3 regions of the Paracoccus mangrovi genome follow, and region 1 is predicted to be linked to each of the others. Evidence: riboswitches for the same ligand, from Rfam matches in the RefSeq annotation. Region 1 holds a riboswitch; each other region holds the start of a gene.

Region 1 (7,234 bases):
AGTTCAACACCGCCACCGGGCAATTGCCGGTGACCAGGACCGACAGCGCCAACTGGACCGCGCATGAAAAGCGCTTCATCGAGGCGACGCAGAATTCGTTGCCTTTCGCGCATCTCTTGCCGCCCTCGCCCGCGACGCCGGAATTCGTCAACACGGTCTGGCCGACGAACATGCAGCGCGCGCTGAACGGCGAAATCACCGCCGAACAGATGAACGCCGCCATCGCCGAGCTTTTCGCCGAGGAATGACCCCCCGCATCCCGCCCGCGTGATCCGCGCGGGCGGGGTCAACCCTGTCCAGCCCGCCGGCCCATCCGGCGGGACCGCAAGAGGTTTGCCCGATGACACCGACATCCGCCGCAAGACCAACGGATGACATCCCCCGCAAGGCGCGCCTGTGGCGTCAGGTCATGCCGCTTGCGCTGTTGTCGCCGGCGGTTCTGGTGACGCTGGCCATCGTGTTCTTTCCCATGATCCAGACCGCGTGGATGAGCCTGCATGAATATGTCCTGTTCCGGCCCAAGAAATTCGACTGGGTGGGGCTGAAACATTATCTGGCGGTGTTTCAGGACGAGGTCTTCTGGATCTCGTTGCGCCATACGGTGATCTGGATCGCGATCACGGTGCCGGCGCAGGCGCTTCTGGGGCTGGCCACGGCGCTGTTGCTGAACCAGCAATTTCCGTGGCGGCCGCTGGCGCGGGCGCTGATCATCATTCCATGGGCGCTGCCCTCGGTGGTGATCGCGCTGATGTGGGCGTGGATCTATGACAGCAATTACGGGATTCTGAACGATCTCTTGCTGCGCATCGGCATTCTGGAAACCTCGGTCCCGTGGCTGGCCAATCCCGACACCGCGCTTTACGCGATCATCCTGACGCTGACATGGCAGGGGTTTCCGTTCTTTGCGGTGATGATCCTGGCCGGGCTGCAATCCATCCCGCGCAGCTATTACGAGGCGGCGTCGCTGGACGGGGCGTCGCCCCTGCGCCAGTTCTGGCATATCACCCTTCCGGGGATTTCGGGGGTGCTGTTCACCGCGATCCTGTTGCGCACGATCTGGGTCGCCAATTCGATGGACGTCATTTTCGTGATGACCGGGGGCGGGCCGGGATACGCCACCTATACCCTGCCGCTTTATGCGTTCCTTGAGGCGCGCACGAATCTTGATTTCGGCTATGGCTCGGCATTGGCGATGACCTTCACGCTTTTGCTTCTGGGGGTGGTGGTGCTTTATCTGCGCCGCGCCGGAAAGGCGGTGCAGTGATGGCTTTGGGACGCAAATCCACCGCGCGGCGCATCCTGACCGTCGATCTGCCGATGGCGGCGATCCTGATCTTTACGCTGGGGCCATATCTGTGGATGGCGCTGACCTCGCTTACGGCCGAGGACAAGCTGTTCACCCGCGGCCCCGCGCTTGGCGATCTGGTCTGGGACAATTACACGCGGCTTTTCGCCAATGTGGGCTTTGCCCGCAACATGCTCGACAGCCTGATCATCGCCGCCGGCACGGTCGTGGTGGGGCTCAGCCTGTCGGTCACCGCCGCCTACAGCTTTTCGCGCTTTGAGTTCCGGTTCAAGCGCGCCTTGCTGATGCAGTTCCTGCTGATCAACATGTTCCCGCTGGTGCTGCTGATCCTGCCCCTGTTCGTGCTGATGCGGCAGCTGGGGCTGCTGGACACGCATCTGGCGCTGATCATCGCCAATTCGACCATCGCCATCCCGTTTTCGGTCTGGATGATGACCAGCTATATCAACGGCATCCCGAAATCGCTGGACGAGGCGGCGATGACGGACGGCTGTTCGCGGCTGCAAGCGATGGTGCGGGTGATCCTGCCGCTTTGCGCGCCGGGCATCATCGCGACCGGCATCTATATCTTTATCACGGCATGGAACGAATATCTTTACGCGCTGACGCTGGGGGGACAGAACGTGCGCCCGATCACCGTCGCCGTACAGACCATGATCGGCGAATATCAGGTGCAATGGGGGCTTTTGACCGCCGGCGGCATCGTCGGCGCCATGCCCGCCACCATCCTGTTCCTGATCGTGCAGCGGCGTCTGGTCGGCGGCCTGACCCAAGGCGCGGTCAAGGGATGAACCATCTGCTTCCCCAAGGAAAATGACATGAAAAACCCCATCGGCATCATCTCGATGCAATTCACCCGCCCCTTTACCAACGCGGCGCTGCCGCTTCTGGCGCGGACCCGCGCGCTTGGCTTTGATTTCATCGAGCTGCTGGTTCCCGAGCCCGACGACGACCTTGACCCGGCCGAGCTGCGCCGTATCTGCGCCGATCAGGGGCTTGAGATCGTGCTGGCGGCGCGGGTGAATCTGCAACGCTCGATCGCGGGCGAGGATGCGGCCGCGCGGCAGGGGGGGCTCGACTATCTGGAATATTGCGTCGAGATGGCCGACCGGCTGGGCGCGCACATCATCGGCGGGCCGCTTTATGGCGAGCCGCTGGTCTTTGCCGGACGCCCGCCGCAGCCCTGGACCGCCGACCAGATCGCGACGCGGGCCGCGCGCACCATCGAAGGGCTGTCCCGCGCGGCCCCCATCGCCGCCAGTGCCGGCAAGGTTTTCGCGCTCGAGCCGCTGAACCGCTTCGAAACCGATATCGTCAACACCACCGCGCAGGCCATCGAGGTGGTGGATTCGGTCGGATCGGCCGGGCTGGGCATCGTGCTGGACACGTTCCACATGAATATGGAGGAACGATCGATCCCCGATGCGATCCGCGCCGCCGGCCCGCGTCTGGTCCATTTTCAGGCCAATGAGAACCATCGCGGCTTTCCCGGCACCGGCAATATGGACTGGACCGCGATCATGCGGGCCCTGGCACAGATCGGCTATGCGGGGCCGGTCTCGCTTGAACCGTTCCGGCGCGACGACGACCGGCTGGCCTTGCCCATCGCCCATTGGCGCCCCCCCCACGAGAACGAGGACGACAAGCTGCGCGCCGGACTGGCCCTGATCCGCGCCGCGCTGCGCTTTGCAGAGGTGAACCACTGATGACGATCAAGATTGGCTGGATCGGCTGCGGCCGGCACGCGACCTGGATGCTGATGCCGCAACTGGCGCGCAGCGGCTTTGCCATTGCCGCCGTTTGCGACCGCGACCCGGCGGCGGCCCAAAACGCCGCCCGGCAATTCGGCGCGTCCCAGGTGTATGACGATTACGAGACCATGATCGCCGAGGCCGATATCGACGCGGTCGGCATGGCCGTCGGCCCGGACGTGCATTTCCGCGCCACCATGGCCGCGATCCGGCGCGGGCTGCCCGTCTTTATGGAAAAGCCCCCCGCCGCCACCGCCGCCCAGGCCGAAGAGCTGATGCGCGCCTCGGATGCCGCGAAAGTGCCGGTCGCCGTCGGCTTCATGAAACGCTATTCGACCGGCAACCGGATCGCCCGCAACATCCTTGACGGCGGCGATTTCGGCCCGGTGCTGGGCATCCATGGCAGCTATCTGACCGCGCCCACCTATTTCGCGGGCGAGGTGGATTATACCGGCTTTTACCTGCATCACTGTGTCCATTACATGGACCTGATCCCGTGGTTCGCGGGCGCGGAATTCGCGGATCTGGGGCTGCGCAAGAACGTGCCCGCCCCCGGCAAGATGCTGATCCACATGAATTTCACCTGCGAGAACGGCGTCATCGGCAATATCGTCATGGGCACCGTGCAATCGCGCGGCACGCCGATGGAATTCATCCAGATCATGGGCGACCACAACCGTGTCGAGGTGGACAATATCATCAACGCCGCATGGTATCGCGACCCGCCCTTCAAGGCCGAGGATCCCGCCGCCACGCTGGACCCCGCCTGCGATACGCTGAGCTGGCGGCCGAATTTCACCGCCGCCGCGAATGAGGATCACAAGGGCTATCACGCGCTGCTGACCGATGTCGCGGCGCTGTTTTCCGGCCAGCGCGACCATGCGCCGCAGATCCGCGACGGCTGGTTGGCGATGCGGCGGCTGGAGCGCATGATTTCGCTGATCGAAGAGTGATCGCGCCGGCCCGCGCCCTTTTGCATCCCCGGCAAGCGCGCCGGCGGGTCAACAGGTTTCGCTTGACAGCGGGCCGGGCCTTGCGCCATCCGGGCAACGCTTCGGTTCCGGGCCTGCCCGGATAAAAGGGAACGGCGGTGCGCCCGGTCCGGCAACGGACCAGACGGGCAAATCCCCGGCTGCCCCCGCAACTGTAAGCGGCGAGCAAAGGCCGACCATGTCACTGGGGCGCGATCCCCGGGAAGACCGGCCCAAGCGACGACCCGCAAGCCAGGAGACCTGCCGCAGCAATCACCCATTTCCCGCGCGGGGCGCGCGTGGAAAGCGGCCGTTCCGCAGAGGTGACCTTCACCGGTCTGCGGCGCGTATCCCCGATCACGCCCCCCGCAGGCCATTCTGTCGACCGCAGGCTTCGCCCTGCGCTGGAAAGGCCCTGACATGACCCGCAAAGCCGCTTTTGCGCCCACCCTCCCCGGAACCGCGCTTCTTGCCGCGATCATCGCCCCCCTGCCCCTTTGGGCACAGCAAGGCGACCCCGACACCGTCCAGCTGGACCCGGTGGTCATCACCGGCGGGCTGACCCCGATCGCCGCCGATGCCTATGGCCGCGCCCATACCGTGCTGACCGCAGACGAGATCGAGCGGCGCGGCCTGCGCACCGTTCAGGACGCGCTGCGCATCGTGCCGGGCGTCGCCGTAAGTTCGGCCGGGGCATCCCAGACCCAGGTCCGCATCCGCGGCGCCGAGGGCAACCATACCCTGATCCTGATCGACGGCGTGCCGGCGACGGGCGGCAATGACGAATATTACCTCTCGGGGCTTGAGACCGCGAATATCGACCGCATCGAGGTGCTGCGCGGCCCGCAATCGGTCTTTTACGGATCGAACGCCTCGGCGGGGGTGATCAATATCGTCACCCGCCGCGCCGAGCCCGGCACCCATGCCGGCGGCCGCGTCGAGGTCGGAAACGGCTATGCCCTGTCAGGCTGGTTCAGCCAGCGCGGCGAACGCGGCGGGCTGATGTTCACGGCCTCAAAGCATGACGATCACGGCTATAACTCGGCGCTGAACGGCGACGAAAAGGACGGGATCGACCGCCGCAGCCTTGGGCTGAGCGGCGACTGGCAGGCCAGCGATGCCTTGCAGCTTGGCTTTACCCTGCGCCGCGCGCGCGAGGACATGGATTACGATTCCCAAAATTTCTCGGCCACGGGCGCCGGGACCTATCTGATCGACGATCCCGACCGGCACAGCCGGCATGACGAATTCACCGGCGCGCTTTGGGGCGAATATGTGATGGCGGACGGGCGGCTGGTCCACCGGCTGGAATATCAGGAATCGGTCTTCAAACGGCGTCAGGACAGCGACGACGAAACGCGCGGGGAAACCCGGGCGCTGAAATACCGGCTCAGCTATGGGCTGGACGGCCGGCCCGTCGCCGAGGCGCGGCATCTGCTGAACCTGATGATCGAGCGGGTCGAGGATGAAAACGACGCCGCCCCCGATTATGCCCGCGCCAACAATTCGCTGGCGCTGGAATATCGCGGCTTTCTGGAAAACGGGCTGGACATTCAGGCCGGCCTGCGGCGCGACGATTTCGACCGTTTCGCCGATTTCACCAGCTGGAATCTGGGCCTGTCGTGGCAGGTGCCGGACAGCCGCTATCGGCTGCATGCCTCGGCCGGGCGCGGGCTGGTCAAGCCGTCCTATTACGAACTTTTCGCCGATGACGCCTATACGCTGGGCAATCCCGGCCTGAGCCCGGAACGCAACAGCGGCTTTGATCTGGGCGTCGAGGCCGAGCTCATGGACGGGCGCGGCAGCATCGACGTGACCTATTTCAACGAACACATGCAGGACGAAATCAGCTATGCGGTCGGCGCCGCCCCCGATGGCCGCGCCAGCTATGTCAACCAGCGCGGCGAAAGCCGCCGGCAGGGGGTCGAGGTCGCCGGCCAATGGCAGGCCAGCGACGCGCTGTGGCTGGGCATGAGCTATACCTATCTGGACGCGAAAAACCCCGACGGATCGGTCGAGGTCCGCCGCCCGCGCCATCAGCTTGGCCTGAGCGCGCGCCACGATCTTTGGGACGGGCGCGGCTGGATCGGGGGCGACATCCGCCACGTCGCGGGCAATTACGACAGTCAGGGCTGGAACGGCGATCAGGTCCGGGAACTGCCCGATTACACGCTGGTCAACCTGTCGGGGGGCTATGACCTGACCGACCGCGTCCGCGCCACCGCCCGCGTGGTGAACCTCTTTGACAAGGAATATTCCGATGTCTGGGGTTACGGCACGCAGGGACGTCAGGCCTATCTGGGGCTTGAGGCCAAATGGTGACAGGCCCCCGGCTCGGGACCCGGGTGACGCCGAGCCTTGTCGCGCTGATCCTTGCGGCGGGGTTGATGCTGGGCGGGGCGGCAAGTGCCGCGCCGCGCCGGGTCGTATCGATGAACCTGTGCACCGATCAGCTGGCGATGATGCTGGCGGCACCGGGGCAGCTGATTTCGATCAGCCATCTGGGCCACGATCCGGCGGTCTCGCCCATGGCGGATCGGGCGCGGGCCTATGGCCGCAATCACGGCCATGCCGAAGAGCTGTTTCGCCTGCGTCCCGATCTGGTTCTGGCCGGGCGCTATTCCGGCGGGGCTGCGGTCGCGATGCTGGAACGGCTGGGGGTTCCGGTGCTGACACTCGCGCCGGCCCGCGATCTGACCGAGGTGCGCGAGAATATCCGCCAGCTGGGACAGGCCCTTGGTCAGGAGGCCCGCGCCGCGCGGATGATCGCCGATTTCGACGCGGGCCTTGCCACGCTGCGGGCCGCGCGGGATGCGGCGCCGCTGCGGGCCGCGATCTATGATCCGAACGGCTATAGCTGGGGCAACGCCTCGCTGGCCGGCCAGATCGTCACCGAGGCGGGCCTGCACAATATCGCCACCGAGTTGGGGATCACCTCCGGCGGCCAGATGGCGCTGGAAACGCTGGTGCTGAGCGATCCCGACATGCTGATCCGCAGCCCACGCTATGCCACCGCCTCGCATGCCGAAGAGGTGCTGAGCCACCCCGCGCTGACCGCGCTGTTGCGGGGCGGCACCATCGACGCGGCCAGCGGGCCGGACTGGTCCTGCGGCACGCCACAGCTTTTGGGCGCCATCGCCGCGTTGCGGGCGGCGGCCGCACAGGAGGGGGCTGCAGGGGGCGACACCACGGAAAAAAACACCACG
Region 2 (7,234 bases), on a different contig from region 1:
CCGATGCGCTGGCGACCATCCCGGCCAAGGCCGCCGCGCCGGCCCTGCGGGCATTGGCCGCGCAAACCGGCCTGCCCGTGATCACGGTCGGGGTCGCGGGCGTCATCACCCCCACGCAATCGCCGCGCATCATGGCCCGGCACGGCACCGGATCGCTGGCCGAGGCCGCCGCCCTGGCCGCGCTGGCCCCCGGCGCGCGCATCGTGACCCCCCGCGTCACCTCGCAAGACGGCATGGCCACCGCCGCCATCGCCGAAGGAGCACCTCCATGACCGTCCATTTCATCGGCGCAGGTCCCGGCGCCGCCGATCTGATCACCCTGCGCGGGCGCGACCTGATCGCGGCCTGCCCGGTCTGTCTTTACGCCGGATCGCTGGTGCCGCAGGCGCTGCTGGCCCATTGCCCGCCGGGCGCGCGGATCGTGAACACCGCCGCGATGGATCTGGACCAGATCATCGCCGAAATCGCCGCCGCCCATGCGGCGGGCCATGATGTGGCGCGGCTGCATTCGGGCGATCTTTCGGTCTGGTCGGCGATGGGCGAACAGCTGCGCAGGCTGCGGGCGCTGGACATTCCCTATGACGTGACGCCGGGCGTGCCGGCATTCGCCGCTGCCGCCGCGGCCCTTGGCGCGGAACTGACCCTGCCGGGCGTGGCGCAGTCGGTGGTGCTGACCCGGACCTCGGGCCGGGCCTCGGCCATGCCCGAGGGTGAAACATTGGCCGCATTCGGCGCGACCGGCGCCACGCTGGCCATCCATCTGTCGGTGCATGTGCTGGCGCGCGTGCAGGACGAGCTGATCCCGCATTACGGCGCCGATTGCCCGGTCGCGGTGGTGTTTCGCGCCAGCTGGCCCGATCAGCGCATCGTCCGCGCCACGCTGGCGACGCTCGACCCCGAAATCGGTGTGGGCGAGCGGACGGCGCTGATCCTTGTCGGCCGCGCTTTGGCGGCCGAGGGCTTTGACGAAAGCCGCCTTTATGCCGGCGATTACGACCGCCGTTTCCGTCCCGTCGGCACCGAGCCGAGGTTTCCCGAATGAGGGGGCTGGTGATCAGCGCGCCGGCCTCGGGGTCCGGGAAAACCACGGTCACGCTGGGCCTGATCGCGGCTCTGCGCGCGCGGGGACTGGCGGTGCAGCCCTATAAAAGCGGGCCGGATTACATCGACCCCGCATTCCATCGCGCGGCGGCCGGGCGCGAAAGCTATAATCTGGACAGCTGGGCGATGGGCCGGGCCCAGATCGCACATCTGATCGGCGCGGGCGCGGGCGCCGATATCGCGCTGGTCGAGGGGTCGATGGGGCTTTTCGACGGTGTGGCGGTGCCGGGCGGTTGCGGCAATGGCGCCAGCGCCGATATCGCCGCGCTGACCGGCTGGCCGGTGGTGCTGGTGATGGATTGCAAGGGACAGGCCCAATCCGCCGGTGCCGTCGCGCTTGGGTTTCGGCAGATGCGCCCGGATGTGCGGCTTGCGGGGGTGGTGCTGAACCGCGTGGCCTCGGCCCGGCACGAGGCGTTGATGCGCCACGCGCTGGACCCGCTGGGCATTCCCGTCCTTGGCGTTTTGCCGCGCGCGGCCGATATCGAACTGCCCGAACGCCATCTGGGCCTTGTCCAGGCCCAGGAACACGCCGCCCTTGAGGCGCTGTTGGCCCGGGCGGGCGAGGCGGCATCGCGCCATCTGGATCTGGACGCAATCGTCGCCGCCGCCTCGGGCGGGCTTGCCCCCGAACCCTTTCGCCCCCTGCGCCCGCCCGCGATGCGCATCGCCCTGGCGCAGGATGAGGCGTTTTCATTCATCTATCCGCATCTGGTCGCGGGATGGCGGGCGGCGGGGGCCGAAATCCTGCCATTTTCGCCCCTCGCGGATCAGGGGCCGGATGACAGCGCCGGCGCCTGCTGGTTGCCGGGCGGCTATCCCGAACTGCATGCCGGGCGGCTTGCGGCGGCGGAGCATTTCCGCGCGGGGCTGTTGCGTTTCGCCGAAACCCGCCCCGTCCATGGCGAATGCGGCGGCTATATGGCCATGGGTGCGGGGCTGGTCGATGCCTCGGGGGTCCGGCACCGGATGGCGGGGTTGCTAGGCCTTGAGACCAGCTATGAAAAGCGGCGGATGCATCTCGGCTATCGCCGGGCCGAACCGCTGGCGCCGCTGGCCGGGGCCTATGCCCAAAGGCTGACCGGGCATGAATTCCACTATGCCAGCATTCTGGCCCAGCCCGACGCCGCACTGGCCCGCGTCACCGACGCCAATGGCGATGCGGTGGCGGAAACCGGGTCGCGGCGCGGCCACGCCACCGGCAGCTTTTTCCATCTGATCGCGGAAAGCTTGACGGCAACCGCTTGATGCCCTTTAGCTAAAGCCCTGATCGGTGCCCGCCGCGTGATGCAATTCACGTCGGGCTTAATCGGGAATGGGAACGGGTTCGCCCGAAACCCCAGCCGCCCCCGCGACTGTATGCGGAGAGCGGGCCTTGACCATGCCACTGGGCGACAACGCCCGGGAAGGCAAAGGCCCCGCCCTGACCCGCAAGCCAGGAGACCGGCCGTCAGACCATACCAATCGCCGTCGGGTGTGACGGCCACAGGAGATGAAGATGCATATCGAACCCGGAATCGTCGCGGGCGCCAAGATCGCGCTCAGCTATGCCACCGCCGCCGGGGCGGGGCTTTACACGCTGAAACAGACATGGGGCGCGCTGCGCGAAACCGGTCTTGCCTCGCTGGTCGGGCGCAGCACGCTTTGCGCGGCGCTGGTCTTTGGCTTTTTCGAGGTACTGCCGCATTACCCGGTCGGCGTGTCCGAGGTGCATTTCATCCTTGGCTCGACGCTGTTTCTGATCTTTGGCGCGGCGCCGGCGGCGATCGGGCTGGCGCTGGGGCTGTTGATCCAGGGGCTGCTTTTCGCCCCCTTCGACCTGCCGCAATACGGCATGAACGTGACCACGCTTCTGGTGCCGCTTTTTGCGTTGCAGGCGCTGGCCGCGCGGATCATCGCGCCCGGCACCGCCTATGTCGACCTGCGCTATGCACAGGCGCTGGCGCTGTCGACGGTCTATCAGGGCGGCGTGGTGGCATGGGTCGCGTTCTGGGCGATCTGGGGTCAGGGGCTGGCCGGGATCGGCGGCATCGCCACCTTTGGCGCGGCCTATATGCTGGTCGTGCTGATCGAGCCTCTGGTCGACCTGGCGGTGCTGGCCGGCGCGAAATCGCTGCGCGGCCTGCGCGACAGCGGGCTGGTGACGCCGCGCCTTTACGCCTGAGGGGCTTTGCGCGGGCATGACCGCCCGCGCGCCTTGCATCCCGATGATTGAACTGACCCTGATCGGCATTGGCACCGGCGGCGCGACCCAGCTGACGCTGGATGCCGCCAAGGCCATTGCCTCGGCAGACCTGATCCTGATCCCGCACAAGGGGGCGGAAAAGGATGATCTGGCCGGGTTGCGGCGCAGCATCTGCGACACCCATGCCGGCGCGGGGACCGCCATCGCGACCTTTGACCTGCCGCGCCGGGACAGCGCCGATCCCGATTACCGGCACGGCGTCGACCGCTGGCACGACGCCATCGCCCGCGTCTGGCAGGACACGATCCGCGCCCATCTGCCGGGCCTGTCCGGGCGGGTGGCGCTTTTGATCTGGGGCGATCCCTCGCTTTACGACAGCAGCCTGCGCATCGCCGACCGGCTGACCCTGCCGCTGACGCGGCGGGTCATTCCGGGCATCACCGCCATTCAGGCGCTTTGCGCGGCCCATGCGATCACGCTGAACACGGTCGGCGCGCCGGTCGTGATCACCACGGGGCGGCAATTGCGCGATCATGGCTGGCCGCCGGGCGCCGACCGGATCGTGGTGATGCTGGATGGCGATTGCGCCTTTGACGGGCTGGACCCGCAAGGGGTGACCATCTGGTGGGGGGCCTATCTCGGCATGCCGGAACAGATCCTGATCCACGGCCCGCTGGCCGAGGCGGGCCCGGAAATCCGGCAGGTCCGCGCCCGGGCCCGCGCCGCGCATGGCTGGATCATGGATATTTATCTTATGGATCGCGGCGGGGCATTGCCGGGCTGATCCGCCAGCCCTTCACCCCGCCCGCCCGAATGCAGAACCGCCGTCCATGCCCGCGTGGAGGGAGGATTCGCGGCATGAACGGCGGCGGCTGCCATATATGCCCCGTGCGGCCGGGGAACGGACCTGCGCCCGTCACCCTCAGGTTGCGCCGCATCGCAGCATCGCGCAAGAAAAACCTGTCACGTCCCCGGATGCGGGTGCGCTTTGCGCAAAATTTCACCATTCCGGCCACGGGAACCGGCACAAAGCGGCCATCCGATGCCCGCCGCCGCACCGAATTTCACAAAAATGACATTTCATATCCGTTGGCAGAACGCCTTCGGCTGTGCCACCTTGGCCGGGACGCCTCCGTGACTGAAGCCAAATGCCACAGAAAGGATGACGACATGCGATATATTGTGACCGCCATGCTGAGCGCCGCCGCGATGGCCGCGATCCCGCTGACCGCGATCGCCCAGGACGAAGACCCCATTCATCAGGCGATCGAGGCTCGCAAGGGCTTCTATCAGATGCTGGCGATCAACATGGGCCAGCTGGCCGGCATGGCCAAGGGCGACATCGCCTATGACGAGGCCGCCGCCAGCCGCGCCGCCGCCAATATCGAGGCCCTGACCCAATACGACCTGCCCAGCCTGTTCATCGAGGGCAGCGGCCGTGGCCAGACCAGCGAGGAAACCGCCGCCAAGCCCGATATCTGGACCAATATGGACGATTTCCGCGCCAAGTTCGCGGGCCTTGCCGAGGCCGCCACCGGCGCCTCGGAGGCGGTCAAGGGCGGGGCCGACAAGGCCGGCGCCGTGGTCGGCAAGATCGGCGCCGCCTGCAAGGCCTGCCACGACAGCTATCGCGAAAAAAGCTGATGGCCGGCGGGTCGCGCAAGATCCGGCTGTGGGACCCGCTTTTGCGCGGGTTCCACTGGTCGCTGGCATTTTTCGTGACGCTCAGCTGGTGTCTGGGACAATTCGGCCCGGCCAAGATGACCCTGCATTTCTGGAGCGGTTATGCCATCGCCGGGCTTTTGATCTTTCGCCTGATCTGGGGCTTTGTCGGCCCGGCGCCGGCGCGGTTCGCGCATTTCCTGCGCGGGCCGGGCGCGATCCGCGACTATGCCGGGCATATGCTCATGCGCCGGCCCAGCCATTGGCCCGGCCATAACCCGCTGGGCGCGCTGTCGGTGATCGCCATGCTGGCGGCGCTGGCGACACAGGTCACCACCGGGCTGATTTCGGATCCCGACGATTACATCAATGTCGGCCCGCTGGCCAAACATGTCAGCGCGGCGACCCGCAGCGCGGCGGTGGGCTGGCACGAGCTGGGCGCCAACCTGATCCTGATCCTTGTGCTGATGCATCTGGGGGTGATCCTGTTTTACCGCCATTGGAAGCACGAGGATCTGATCACCCCGATGCTGACCGGGATCAAGGAAATCCCCGAGGACGCCGCCGCGGCCTTCGGCGCGCAATCGCGCACACCGGATGGTGAACGGCCCGGCCCGTGACGGGGCGTTGATCGAATCACCCCGTCATGTCAGCGTTACCTTACGGTCGCCGAAGGAACGGGGCGCCTTTTGGGGTGCCTGTGTTCACGCAATCTTCGTCACCGCCCCGACGTGTAACTTTCACGAAAGGAGCATGCCGACATGACCAAGATCTTCGCTGCGCTTGCCGCATTGACCCTGTCGCTGACCGCGCTGCCGGCATTTGCCGACTGCGTGGGCAAGAACAAGCCACATGACACCACGGCTTCGACGGGCACCGAAACACCGGTGATCAAGGCGCCCAAGGGCAGCGTCTGACCGAACGGCAAAGGGCGGCACCGTGGTGCCGCCCTTGTGCATTTCAGGCCCCGGTATCGGTCGGGTCAGTTGAATTTATTGTCGCGGGGAAAGCCGCGCGGCGCCATGTAGCCCGCGCCCGCCCGCTTGCCCAGCCACGCGGCCAGATCGGGTTCGTGCCGGGTGCGACCGCCGCTTTCCTGCCAGCGCAGCCCTTCGGCAAGGGTGATGCAGACCGCATCCGACAGCCCGCCATCCTTGAACTTTTGCAGGCGCACGCCCTTGCCCCGGCCCATTTCGGGCAGCTCGGCCAGCGGGAATACCAGCATCTTGCGGTTCTCGCCCACGGTGACGACGTGATCGCCGCTGACCGCGCGGCAAAGCAGCGCATCGCCGTTCAGCACCTGCTTGCCGGACCGGGTCTGGGCCAGAATATCGGCCGCACCCACGACAAAGCCATCCCCGGCCTTGGACGCGACCAGATACCGCCCGCCATCCCGCCACGGGAACATGTCGATCACCGCCGCATCATTGGGCAGGTCGATCATCAGCCGCAGCGGTTCGCCCATGCCGCGCCCGCCGGGCAGGTTATTGGCCGGCAGCGTATAGAACCGGCCATTGGCCCCGAATATCATCAGCTTGTCGGTGGTTTCCGCATGCAGCGCCATGAACGGGCCGTCGCCATCCTTGAACTTGACCTCGGCGTCCAGCGGCTGATGCCCCTTCATCGCGCGGATCCAGCCCATCTGGGACAGGATGACGGTGACCGGCTCGCGCTCGATCATCGCGTCCATGTCGATCTCGGCCACGGCGCCCGCCTCGCCGATTTCGGTGCGGCGCAGGCCGCCGGGGGCGGATTTGCCGAACTTGCCGCGCGTTTCGCGCAGCTCTTCGGCGATGCGCGACCACTGGCTGCCCTCATCGGCGAGCATGGCCTGCAAGGCGGCGCGCTCGGCGGTCAGGGTCTCGTGCTCGGCGCGCAGTTCCATTTCCTCAAGCCGGCGCAGCGCGCGCAGGCGCATGTTCAGGATCGCCTCGACCTGCACCTCGGACAGCTTGAATTCGGCCATCATCACCGATTTCGGATCGTCCTCGTAGCGGATGATCTCGATCACGCGGTCCAGGTTCAGAAAGGCGATCATATAGCCTTCGAGCACCTCGAGCCGGGCGGCGATCTTGTCCAGCCGATAGTTCGAGCGCCGCACCAGCACCTCGCGCCGGTGGTCCAGAAACGCGCGCAGCACCTCTTTCAGGGAACAGACCTTGGGCACGCGGCCGTCGATCAGCACGTTCATGTTCAGCCCGAAGCGGATCTCGAGGTCGGACATCCGAAACAGCGCGGCCATCATCTGATCGGCATCGACGGTGCGGGCGCGGGGTTCCAGCACGA
Region 3 (7,234 bases), on a different contig from region 1:
CCCGGCACCACGCCCGCCAGATTGGCAAAGGCCGCCAAGTGATCGAGCGTCGCCGCGATTTCGGCCGCGCCCCGGAAACCATGCGCCATCATGCCGTCCGCCCATGCCGGATTGGCGGCGCGGGCGCGGGTGACGCGGGCGATTTCCTCGGTCAGGGATCGCGCGCGGGGGGCGTCGGGCCGGGACGTGTCCAGGTGATAAAGCGCGGGCCGCGCCACGCCCAGCCGGGCCATGGCGGCGGCGAAACCCGCCTCATGCGCGGCATAGTCGGCGGCCAGCAACAGGTCGGATTCGGGCAGGTCCTGCGCATGGACAAAGACATCCGCCCCGGCCAGCCGGTCGCGGATCGCCTGTGGCGCGTGGTGGATTTTGCCGTCCGCGCCGATCGCGTGCGACGATGCCGCAAGCCATGCCTCGCCCGCCGCCGCGCGGGCCTCGGGGGTAAAGGTCTCCGCAAGATCGGCCATGCCAAGGCCGTAAAGGCCGGGTTTGGGGCCAAAGACGCGAGGGGCGCGCGTCACCAGATAGGGGTTGTCCCCGGGATCCTCGTCACGGTCGTACAGCGCGCGCGCGCCGGTCTCGAACAGCTGCGCAAGGCCGGGAAACACGTCCCGAAACAGCCCCGAAACCCGCAGCGTCACATCGATCCTTGGCCGGCCCAGTTCCGCCAGCGTCAGGATGTCGACCCCGCCGACCCGGCCGGATGCCGCGTCCCAGCGCGGCGCCATCCCGGCCAGATGCAGCGCCATGGCGAATTCCTCGCCCGCCGTGCGCATGGTGGCGCTGCCCCACAGATCGACGACCAGCCCGCGCGGCCAGTCGCCATGGTCTTGCAGATGACGGCGCAGCAGTTCCTCGGCCAGCTTCACCCCTTGGGCATGGGCCGCGCGGCTGGGCACGGCGCGCGGATCGACGGCGAACAGGTTGCGCCCGGTGGGCAGCACGTCCTGACGCCCGCGCGCGGGTGAACCCGATGGGCCCGGCGCGACCCGCAGCCCCGCCAGCGTGCGCGCAAGCCCGTCGCGTTCGGCATCGCCACAGGGGCCGGTGGCATAGACATGCAGCCCCTCGCCAAAGCGGCTTTCCTTGAGGTCGCAGACAAAGCGGTCGATCAGCGGGATCGCCTGCGCTGGCGCGGCGTCGGGGGGCAGGCCAAGATCGGCTTCAAGCCCGGCGGCGCGGGCCTCGTCGCGGATCGCCCCGATCAGCCGGTCGCGGCGGCGCGGGTCCAGCCCGTCGGCGGTGGAATATTCGTCGAGCAAGCGTTCCAGGTGCGTCAGGTTTTCGGGCAGCGCGGCCTCGGCCAGTGGCGGCGGCAGATGGCCCAGCGTGACTGCGCCCAGCCGGCGCTTGGCCTGCGCGGCCTCGCCGGGGTCATTGACGATAAAGGGATAGGCGACCGGCAGATCGCCCAAAAGCGCCTGTGGCCAGCAATCGTCCGACAGCGCCACCGATTTCCCCGGCAGCCATTCCAGCGTGCCATGCGCGCCCATATGGATCAGCGCGTCGGCCCGTGTCCGCAGCCAAAGGTAAAAGGCGACATAGGTGTGGCGCGGCGTGCGGGACAGGTCGTGGTAATCGTCGGCGCGGGTGCGGACCTCGCCCCGTTCGGGTTGCAGGGCGATCCACGCGTCACCGGCGCGGATCGCGGCAAAGCGAAAGACGCCGTCCGGGGCCTCGTCCTCTGGCGCGCCCCATGCCGCATGCAGGTCGTCTTGCAGCCGCCGGGGCAGGGTGGCCAGCGCGGCGCGGTAATCGGCGATGGGCCATGCCACGCGTTCCGTCATCAGCCGGCGGCCAAGGTCCTGATGCGCGACACCAAGGATTTCCCCGCAGGAGGCCAGCGCGTCCAGCCCGACCGCATGGGCCAGTTGATGCGGTTTGCCCGGGTATGTCGACAGCACCACCGCCCGCCGCGCCGGTTCGCGCAGCCGGTGCCACGCCGCGATGCGCCGGACGACGGCGGCGATACGGTCGGGGTCGGGGCAGTGGACATGCCGCGAGAATTGCAGCGCCTCGTCGCGCATCTGCGGGGCCTTGAAGCTGATGACGCCCAGAAAGATGCGCCCGTCCACCTCGGGCAACACGACATGCATGGCCAGATCGGCGGCGGAAAGGCCGCGTTCCTCGGCCGCCCAAAGATCGCGCGGCGCGGTGGACAGGGCGACCTGAAAAACCGGGCAATCGGCGCCGTCAAAGGGCGTGGCGCCGGTATCGTCGCGGGCGGAAAAGGCGGTCATGTTCAGAATGGCCGCCATGCCCGGCAGATGCGGGGCAAGCCAGGTGCCAAAGCCCGCAACCTTGAGCGAGGGCGCGAAAACCCCGGTCGCGGCAAAGCCCGCATCCCGCAGCGCGCCGATCATCGCATCCACCGGACCCAGATCGGCCGAGGTCAGATAGCTGCGGTAAAAGCTGATCAGAACCGGGTTCGCGCCGGCCGCCGGTTTTGTGATCACACCGGCATCGGGGTCATAAAACCCCCATTGCGGGATCGTGGCCTGACCCGTGACCGGTGCGGCGGGCAGGCCTGCGGCGTGGGCCAGTTCCGCCAGCGCGGTTTGCGCCGCAACCGCGCCACCCTCGTCGCAAAGCGCGGCCAGCCGGTGCAGCACCGCCGCGTCCAGCGTCGAGAACCGTTCCAGCGTGGCGTCCGGCCGGCCATCGGCGGGCAGAAAGGCCAGCGCGATGCCATGCCTGCGGGCATGGTCCTGAAGGCTGGCGACGCCATAGGGCCAATAGGCTTCGCCCCCGATCAGACGCACCAGCACGGCGCGGGCACCCGCCAGCGTGGTGTCCAGATAATTATCGACCGATACCGGGTGCCGCAGCGCCGAGATATTGCACAGCCGCAGTGACGGCAGGCCGACGCCCGACCCGTCCTGCGCCCTGTGCCAGCCCGCCGCGAAAGCGCCGAGGTCGCTGTCGGAATAGGACAGCACGACCATATCGGCGGGGCTTTGGCCGGGGTCGGTCGGGACCTCGGTTTCCTCAAGCCCACGGCTTTCGCGAAAGACGACGTGCATCCTCAGGCCGCCAGAACGGCCCGGATCGCAGCCTCGTCGATGTCGTCATGCTCGGCGATCACGACAAGGCGCGAGGCGCGGGGCGCGGCGCCCCATGGCCGGTCATATTGGTGGCGCACGCGTTCGCCCACCGCCTGCACCAACAGGCGCATGGGCTTGCCGGCGACGGCGACATGGCCCTTGACCCGCAGGATGTTCTGTTCGCGCGCAAGCCGGGTGATGCGGGCGGCCAGATCGGCGGGATCGGCGATTTCGGCAAGCTCGATCACCACGGAATCGAAATCGTCATGTTCGTGATCGTCCGCACCATCGTGATGGCTGGGCCGGGCGGCCAGATCGTCCTCGGCCGCAGCACCCAGCCCAAGGATCACGCGCGGGTCGATCACGCCATCGGTCAAGGGCAGGATCGGCAGCTTGCGCGGGGCCTCGGCCTCGATGACCGCGCGGGCGGCGGCAAGGCCCGCATCACCGGCCAGATCTGCCTTTGAAAGCAGGACGATATCGGCGCAGGCGATCTGATCTTCGAATACCTCGGACAGGGGCGTTTCGTGGTCGAGACTTTCGTCGGCCTCGCGCTGGGCCTGAACGGCGGCCTCGTCGGGGGCAAAGCGGCCGGCGGCCACCGCCTCGGCATCGGCCAGCGCGATCACGCCGTCCACGGTGATGCGCGAGCGGATCGCGGGCCAGTCAAAGGCTTTCAACAGCGGTTTCGGCAGCGCGAGACCCGAGGTCTCGATCAGGATATGATCGGGCTTCACCGGCATCGCCATCAGGCGTTCCAGCGTCGGGATGAAATCGTCGGCCACGGTGCAGCAGATGCAGCCATTCGACAGCTCAAGGATGTTTTCTTCGGGACAGTTCTCATCGGCGCAGGATTTCAGGATCTCGCCATCGACGCCCATGGTGCCGAATTCGTTGACCAGCACCGCCAGCCGCTTGCCCTGCGGATTCAGCATCAGGTGGCGGATCAGCGTGGTCTTTCCGGCCCCCAGAAAGCCGGTGATGACGGTAACGGGGGTCTTGGTCAGGTCGGTCATATGCTACCCAATCGAAGGAATGCGCGCGATGCTGCGCTTGCGGAAAATGGCGATGCGGTCGCGCCATGGCACGATGCCGTCATCGGCGGCGGCATAGGCGGCGGCGCCGGTCAGGATCTCGGCGGCATCGGCATCCGACATGCCGCCATAGATATAGGACCAGCGGCCCGGCCCGCTCAGCGCGATGGCGCTGCCGCTGTTGCAGGCCGACAGGCACTCGACGGGCAGGATGCGCACGCCTTCGGGCGCGCCCAGTCGTTCCAGCGCGGCAAAAAGACGCGCGCCCGGCACCGGCTGGCCATCGATCACGGGTTGGCCGGCCCGGCAGGTCGTGCAGACAAGCAGTGAAACGGTCATGCGCCCTTTATCCATCATTGCGGTTCAGGGCATGCCAAGGGTGCGCGGGGGCGCGCGCGCCCCTTCTACCCCAGGCGGGAACACCCCGTCCGCCGGTCAATATCTGCGCAGGCAGGTCTCCCGGCTTGCGGATTCAGGCTTTCGCCAACGGTCGGCCCACCTTCCCGGCCCCGCGAAATCGATCGGGCCAGTGGCATCGGGCGACCTTTCCGGTCACGGTCGCGGGGGCGGCTGCTTTCAGGCTTTCACCTGTCGCATTCCCTTTTCACCTGTCATAGGACAGGAACCAGCGCAGCCAAAGCTGTGCGCGCCCGGCCCCGACTTGTCAAGCGAAGGAGTGCCCGATGGATGCCGATGAAAACGCCCGCCACGCCGAGAAGATGGCCAAAATCAAGGCGGCCCGCGACCGAATGATGCAGGGAAAGACCGGCGAAAAGGGGCTCGTCATCGTTCATACCGGCAAGGGCAAGGGCAAGTCGTCATCGGGGTTTGGCATGATCCTGCGCGCGATTGCGCATGATATGCCCTGCGCGGTGGTGCAGTTCATCAAGGGCGGCTGGGACACGGGCGAGCGTCGCCTGCTGACCGGGCATTTCGGCGATTTGTGCCAATTTCACGCCATGGGCGAGGGGTTCACCTGGGAAACCCAGGACCGCGCCCGCGACATCGCCGCCGCCCGCGCCGGCTGGGACAAGGCGCGCGATCTGATCCGCGATCCGGCCATCCGTATGGTGCTGCTCGATGAAATCAACATCGCGCTGCGCTATGACTATCTGGATATTGGCGAGGTGGTGGCGTTCCTGCGCGATGAAAAGCCGCCGATGACCCATGTCGTGCTGACCGGCCGCAATGCCAAACCCGAGCTGATCGAGCTGGCCGATCTGGTCACCGAGATGGAGGCAGTCAAGCATCCCTTTCGCGATGGCATCAAGGCCCAGCCGGGGGTCGAGTTCTAGGCCCTGGCAAGGGCTGTCCGGGGGGCGCGTGGTCCCTGTGGATGGGTTGGGGCGATACGGGATTGTGTCGCGGCCCCGTGCATTCCATCATGCCCGGCAATGGCACGGCCGCCCATCGCACCTTGTTTGCCGCCGGTGGCCGTCATAGCGGAAAAAGGAACAACCGTTTCCAAGAGGGGGGATATTTCATGTCGATGTTGATGTTTTTGGCCGCGCTGGTCCCGATCGCGGCGGTATTTGTCCTGTTGGTCGTGATGCGCAAATCGGCCAAGTTTTCGATGCTTGTCGCCTATCTGGCGACCGTGGTTCTGGCCGTGCTGTTGTGGGGGACGGATATCGCCAAGGTGGCGGGGGCGACGGCCAATGGCGTGATCACGGCGATCACCCTGCTTTACATCGTCTTTGGGGCGATCCTGCTTTTGTATACGGTACAGGAATCCGGCGCGATCCAGTCGATCAAGCGCGGATTTACCGATATTTCGCCCGACCGGCGGGTGCAGGCGATCATCATCGCCTGGCTGTTCGGGTCCATGGTCGAGGGGGCCTCGGGCTTTGGCACGCCGGCGGCGGTCGCGGCGCCGCTTCTGGTCGCCATCGGCTTTCCGGCCATGGCGGCGGTCATGGTGGCGCTGATCATCCAGTCGACGCCGGTCTCTTTTGGCGCGGTCGGCACGCCCATGCTGGTCGGCGTGCAGACCGGCCTTTCCAATAGCGACACCGTCAACGCCGCCATCGCGCCGGCCACGCTGGCCGAATATGTCCCGGTGGTTGCGGAGCGCGTGGCGTTTCTGCACATGACCATCGGCTTTGTCATCCCGCTGTTGATGGTGGCGATGATGACGCGCTTTTTCGGCACGCGCCGCAGTTTCCGCGAAGGCTTTGGCGCGTGGCAATTCGCGCTGTTCGCGGGGCTGGCCTTTACCATTCCCTATTATCTGGTCGCGCGATTCCTGGGCCCGGAATTCCCGTCGCTGGTCGGCGGGCTTCTGGGGTTGCTGATCGTGGTGCCGGCGGCGCGGCGCGGGCTGTTTCTTCCCAAGACCGTGTTCGATTTCCCGGCGCGCCGCGACTGGGATCCCAGCTGGAAGGGCAAGCTCGACACCGAAATCGCGCATGAGGCCGCCGATACCGCGCATCCGCACGGGCGCGGCGACATCTCGTTGATGACGGCGTGGAGCCCCTATGTCATCACCATCGCGCTTTTGGTGCTGACGCGGGTGATCGGGCCTTTGAAGGCGTGGCTGACCGGCCCGTCGACCACGCTGGCTTTCGAGAACCTGTTCGGTTCGGGCATCACCTCGAAGGTGCAGCTGCTTTATTCGCCGGGCACCATCCTGATCCTGGTTTCGGTGATCTCGTTCTTTGTCTATCGGATGAAGGTCGCGGATTTCAGCCGCGCCTGGGGCCTGTCGGCCAAGACCATGATCGCGGCGGCGCCCGCGCTGCTTTTGGCGGTGCCGATGGTGCAGGTGTTCATCAATTCCGGCTCTGAGGGGGTGCTGTCCATGCCGCTGACCCTGGCCGAGGGCATGTCGGCGGCGGTCGGCAATGTCTGGCCGATGTTCGCGGCGGTGATCGGGGCCATGGGGGCGTTCATCGCCGGGTCGAACACGGTCTCGAACATGATGTTTTCGCTGTTTCAGTTTTCGACCGCACAGGGGATCGGGCTGGATCTTTTGGGCGTGACGGTGGTCGTGGCCTTGCAGGCAATCGGCGGCGCGGCCGGCAATATGATCTGTGTCCACAATGTCGTCGCGGCCTCGGCCACGGTCGGGCTGACGGATCGCGAAGGCGATCTGATCCGCAAGACGCTGGTGCCGATGACCTATTATGTCGTGCAGGCGGCGTTCCTGGGCATGGC

Evidence for each region. Region 1 has a riboswitch for cobalamin ahead of ACFOMH_RS02925 (TonB-dependent receptor plug domain-containing protein). Riboswitches for the same ligand answer to the same signal wherever they lie in the genome.
Region 2: linked by a shared signal. The riboswitch ahead of ACFOMH_RS07410 (energy-coupling factor ABC transporter permease) and the one ahead of ACFOMH_RS02925 (TonB-dependent receptor plug domain-containing protein) in region 1 are both predicted to bind cobalamin.
Region 3: linked by a shared signal. The riboswitch ahead of ACFOMH_RS07470 (DUF1636 family protein) and the one ahead of ACFOMH_RS02925 (TonB-dependent receptor plug domain-containing protein) in region 1 are both predicted to bind cobalamin.

Annotation. Positions count from the first base shown of each region.
Region 1 covers NZ_JBHRXJ010000002.1:110,547-117,780, reverse strand. The annotation lists gene ACFOMH_RS02950 (ABC transporter substrate-binding protein) at 1-248, shown strand, start outside; gene ACFOMH_RS02945 (carbohydrate ABC transporter permease) at 341-1,264, shown strand; gene ACFOMH_RS02940 (carbohydrate ABC transporter permease) at 1,264-2,097, shown strand; gene ACFOMH_RS02935 (sugar phosphate isomerase/epimerase family protein) at 2,125-3,012, shown strand; gene ACFOMH_RS02930 (Gfo/Idh/MocA family protein) at 3,012-4,010, shown strand; cobalamin riboswitch at 4,096-4,311, shown strand; gene ACFOMH_RS02925 (TonB-dependent receptor plug domain-containing protein) at 4,449-6,350, shown strand; gene ACFOMH_RS02920 (ABC transporter substrate-binding protein) at 6,374-7,234, shown strand, end outside.
Region 2 covers NZ_JBHRXJ010000004.1:128,740-135,973, reverse strand. The annotation lists gene ACFOMH_RS07425 (cobalamin biosynthesis protein) at 1-272, shown strand, start outside; gene cobM (precorrin-4 C(11)-methyltransferase) at 269-1,042, shown strand; gene ACFOMH_RS07415 (cobyrinate a,c-diamide synthase) at 1,039-2,349, shown strand; cobalamin riboswitch at 2,355-2,567, shown strand; gene ACFOMH_RS07410 (energy-coupling factor ABC transporter permease) at 2,600-3,265, shown strand; gene cobF (precorrin-6A synthase (deacetylating)) at 3,309-4,070, shown strand; gene ACFOMH_RS07400 (c-type cytochrome) at 4,457-4,930, shown strand; gene ACFOMH_RS07395 (cytochrome b/b6 domain-containing protein) at 4,930-5,568, shown strand; gene ACFOMH_RS07390 (hypothetical protein) at 5,710-5,865, shown strand; gene parC (DNA topoisomerase IV subunit A) at 5,931-7,234, opposite strand, start outside.
Region 3 covers NZ_JBHRXJ010000004.1:141,406-148,639, forward strand. The annotation lists gene cobN (cobaltochelatase subunit CobN) at 1-3,023, opposite strand, end outside; gene cobW (cobalamin biosynthesis protein CobW) at 3,026-4,060, opposite strand; gene ACFOMH_RS07470 (DUF1636 family protein) at 4,064-4,417, opposite strand; cobalamin riboswitch at 4,511-4,723, opposite strand; gene cobO (cob(I)yrinic acid a,c-diamide adenosyltransferase) at 4,762-5,373, shown strand; gene ACFOMH_RS07480 (L-lactate permease) at 5,562-7,234, shown strand, end outside.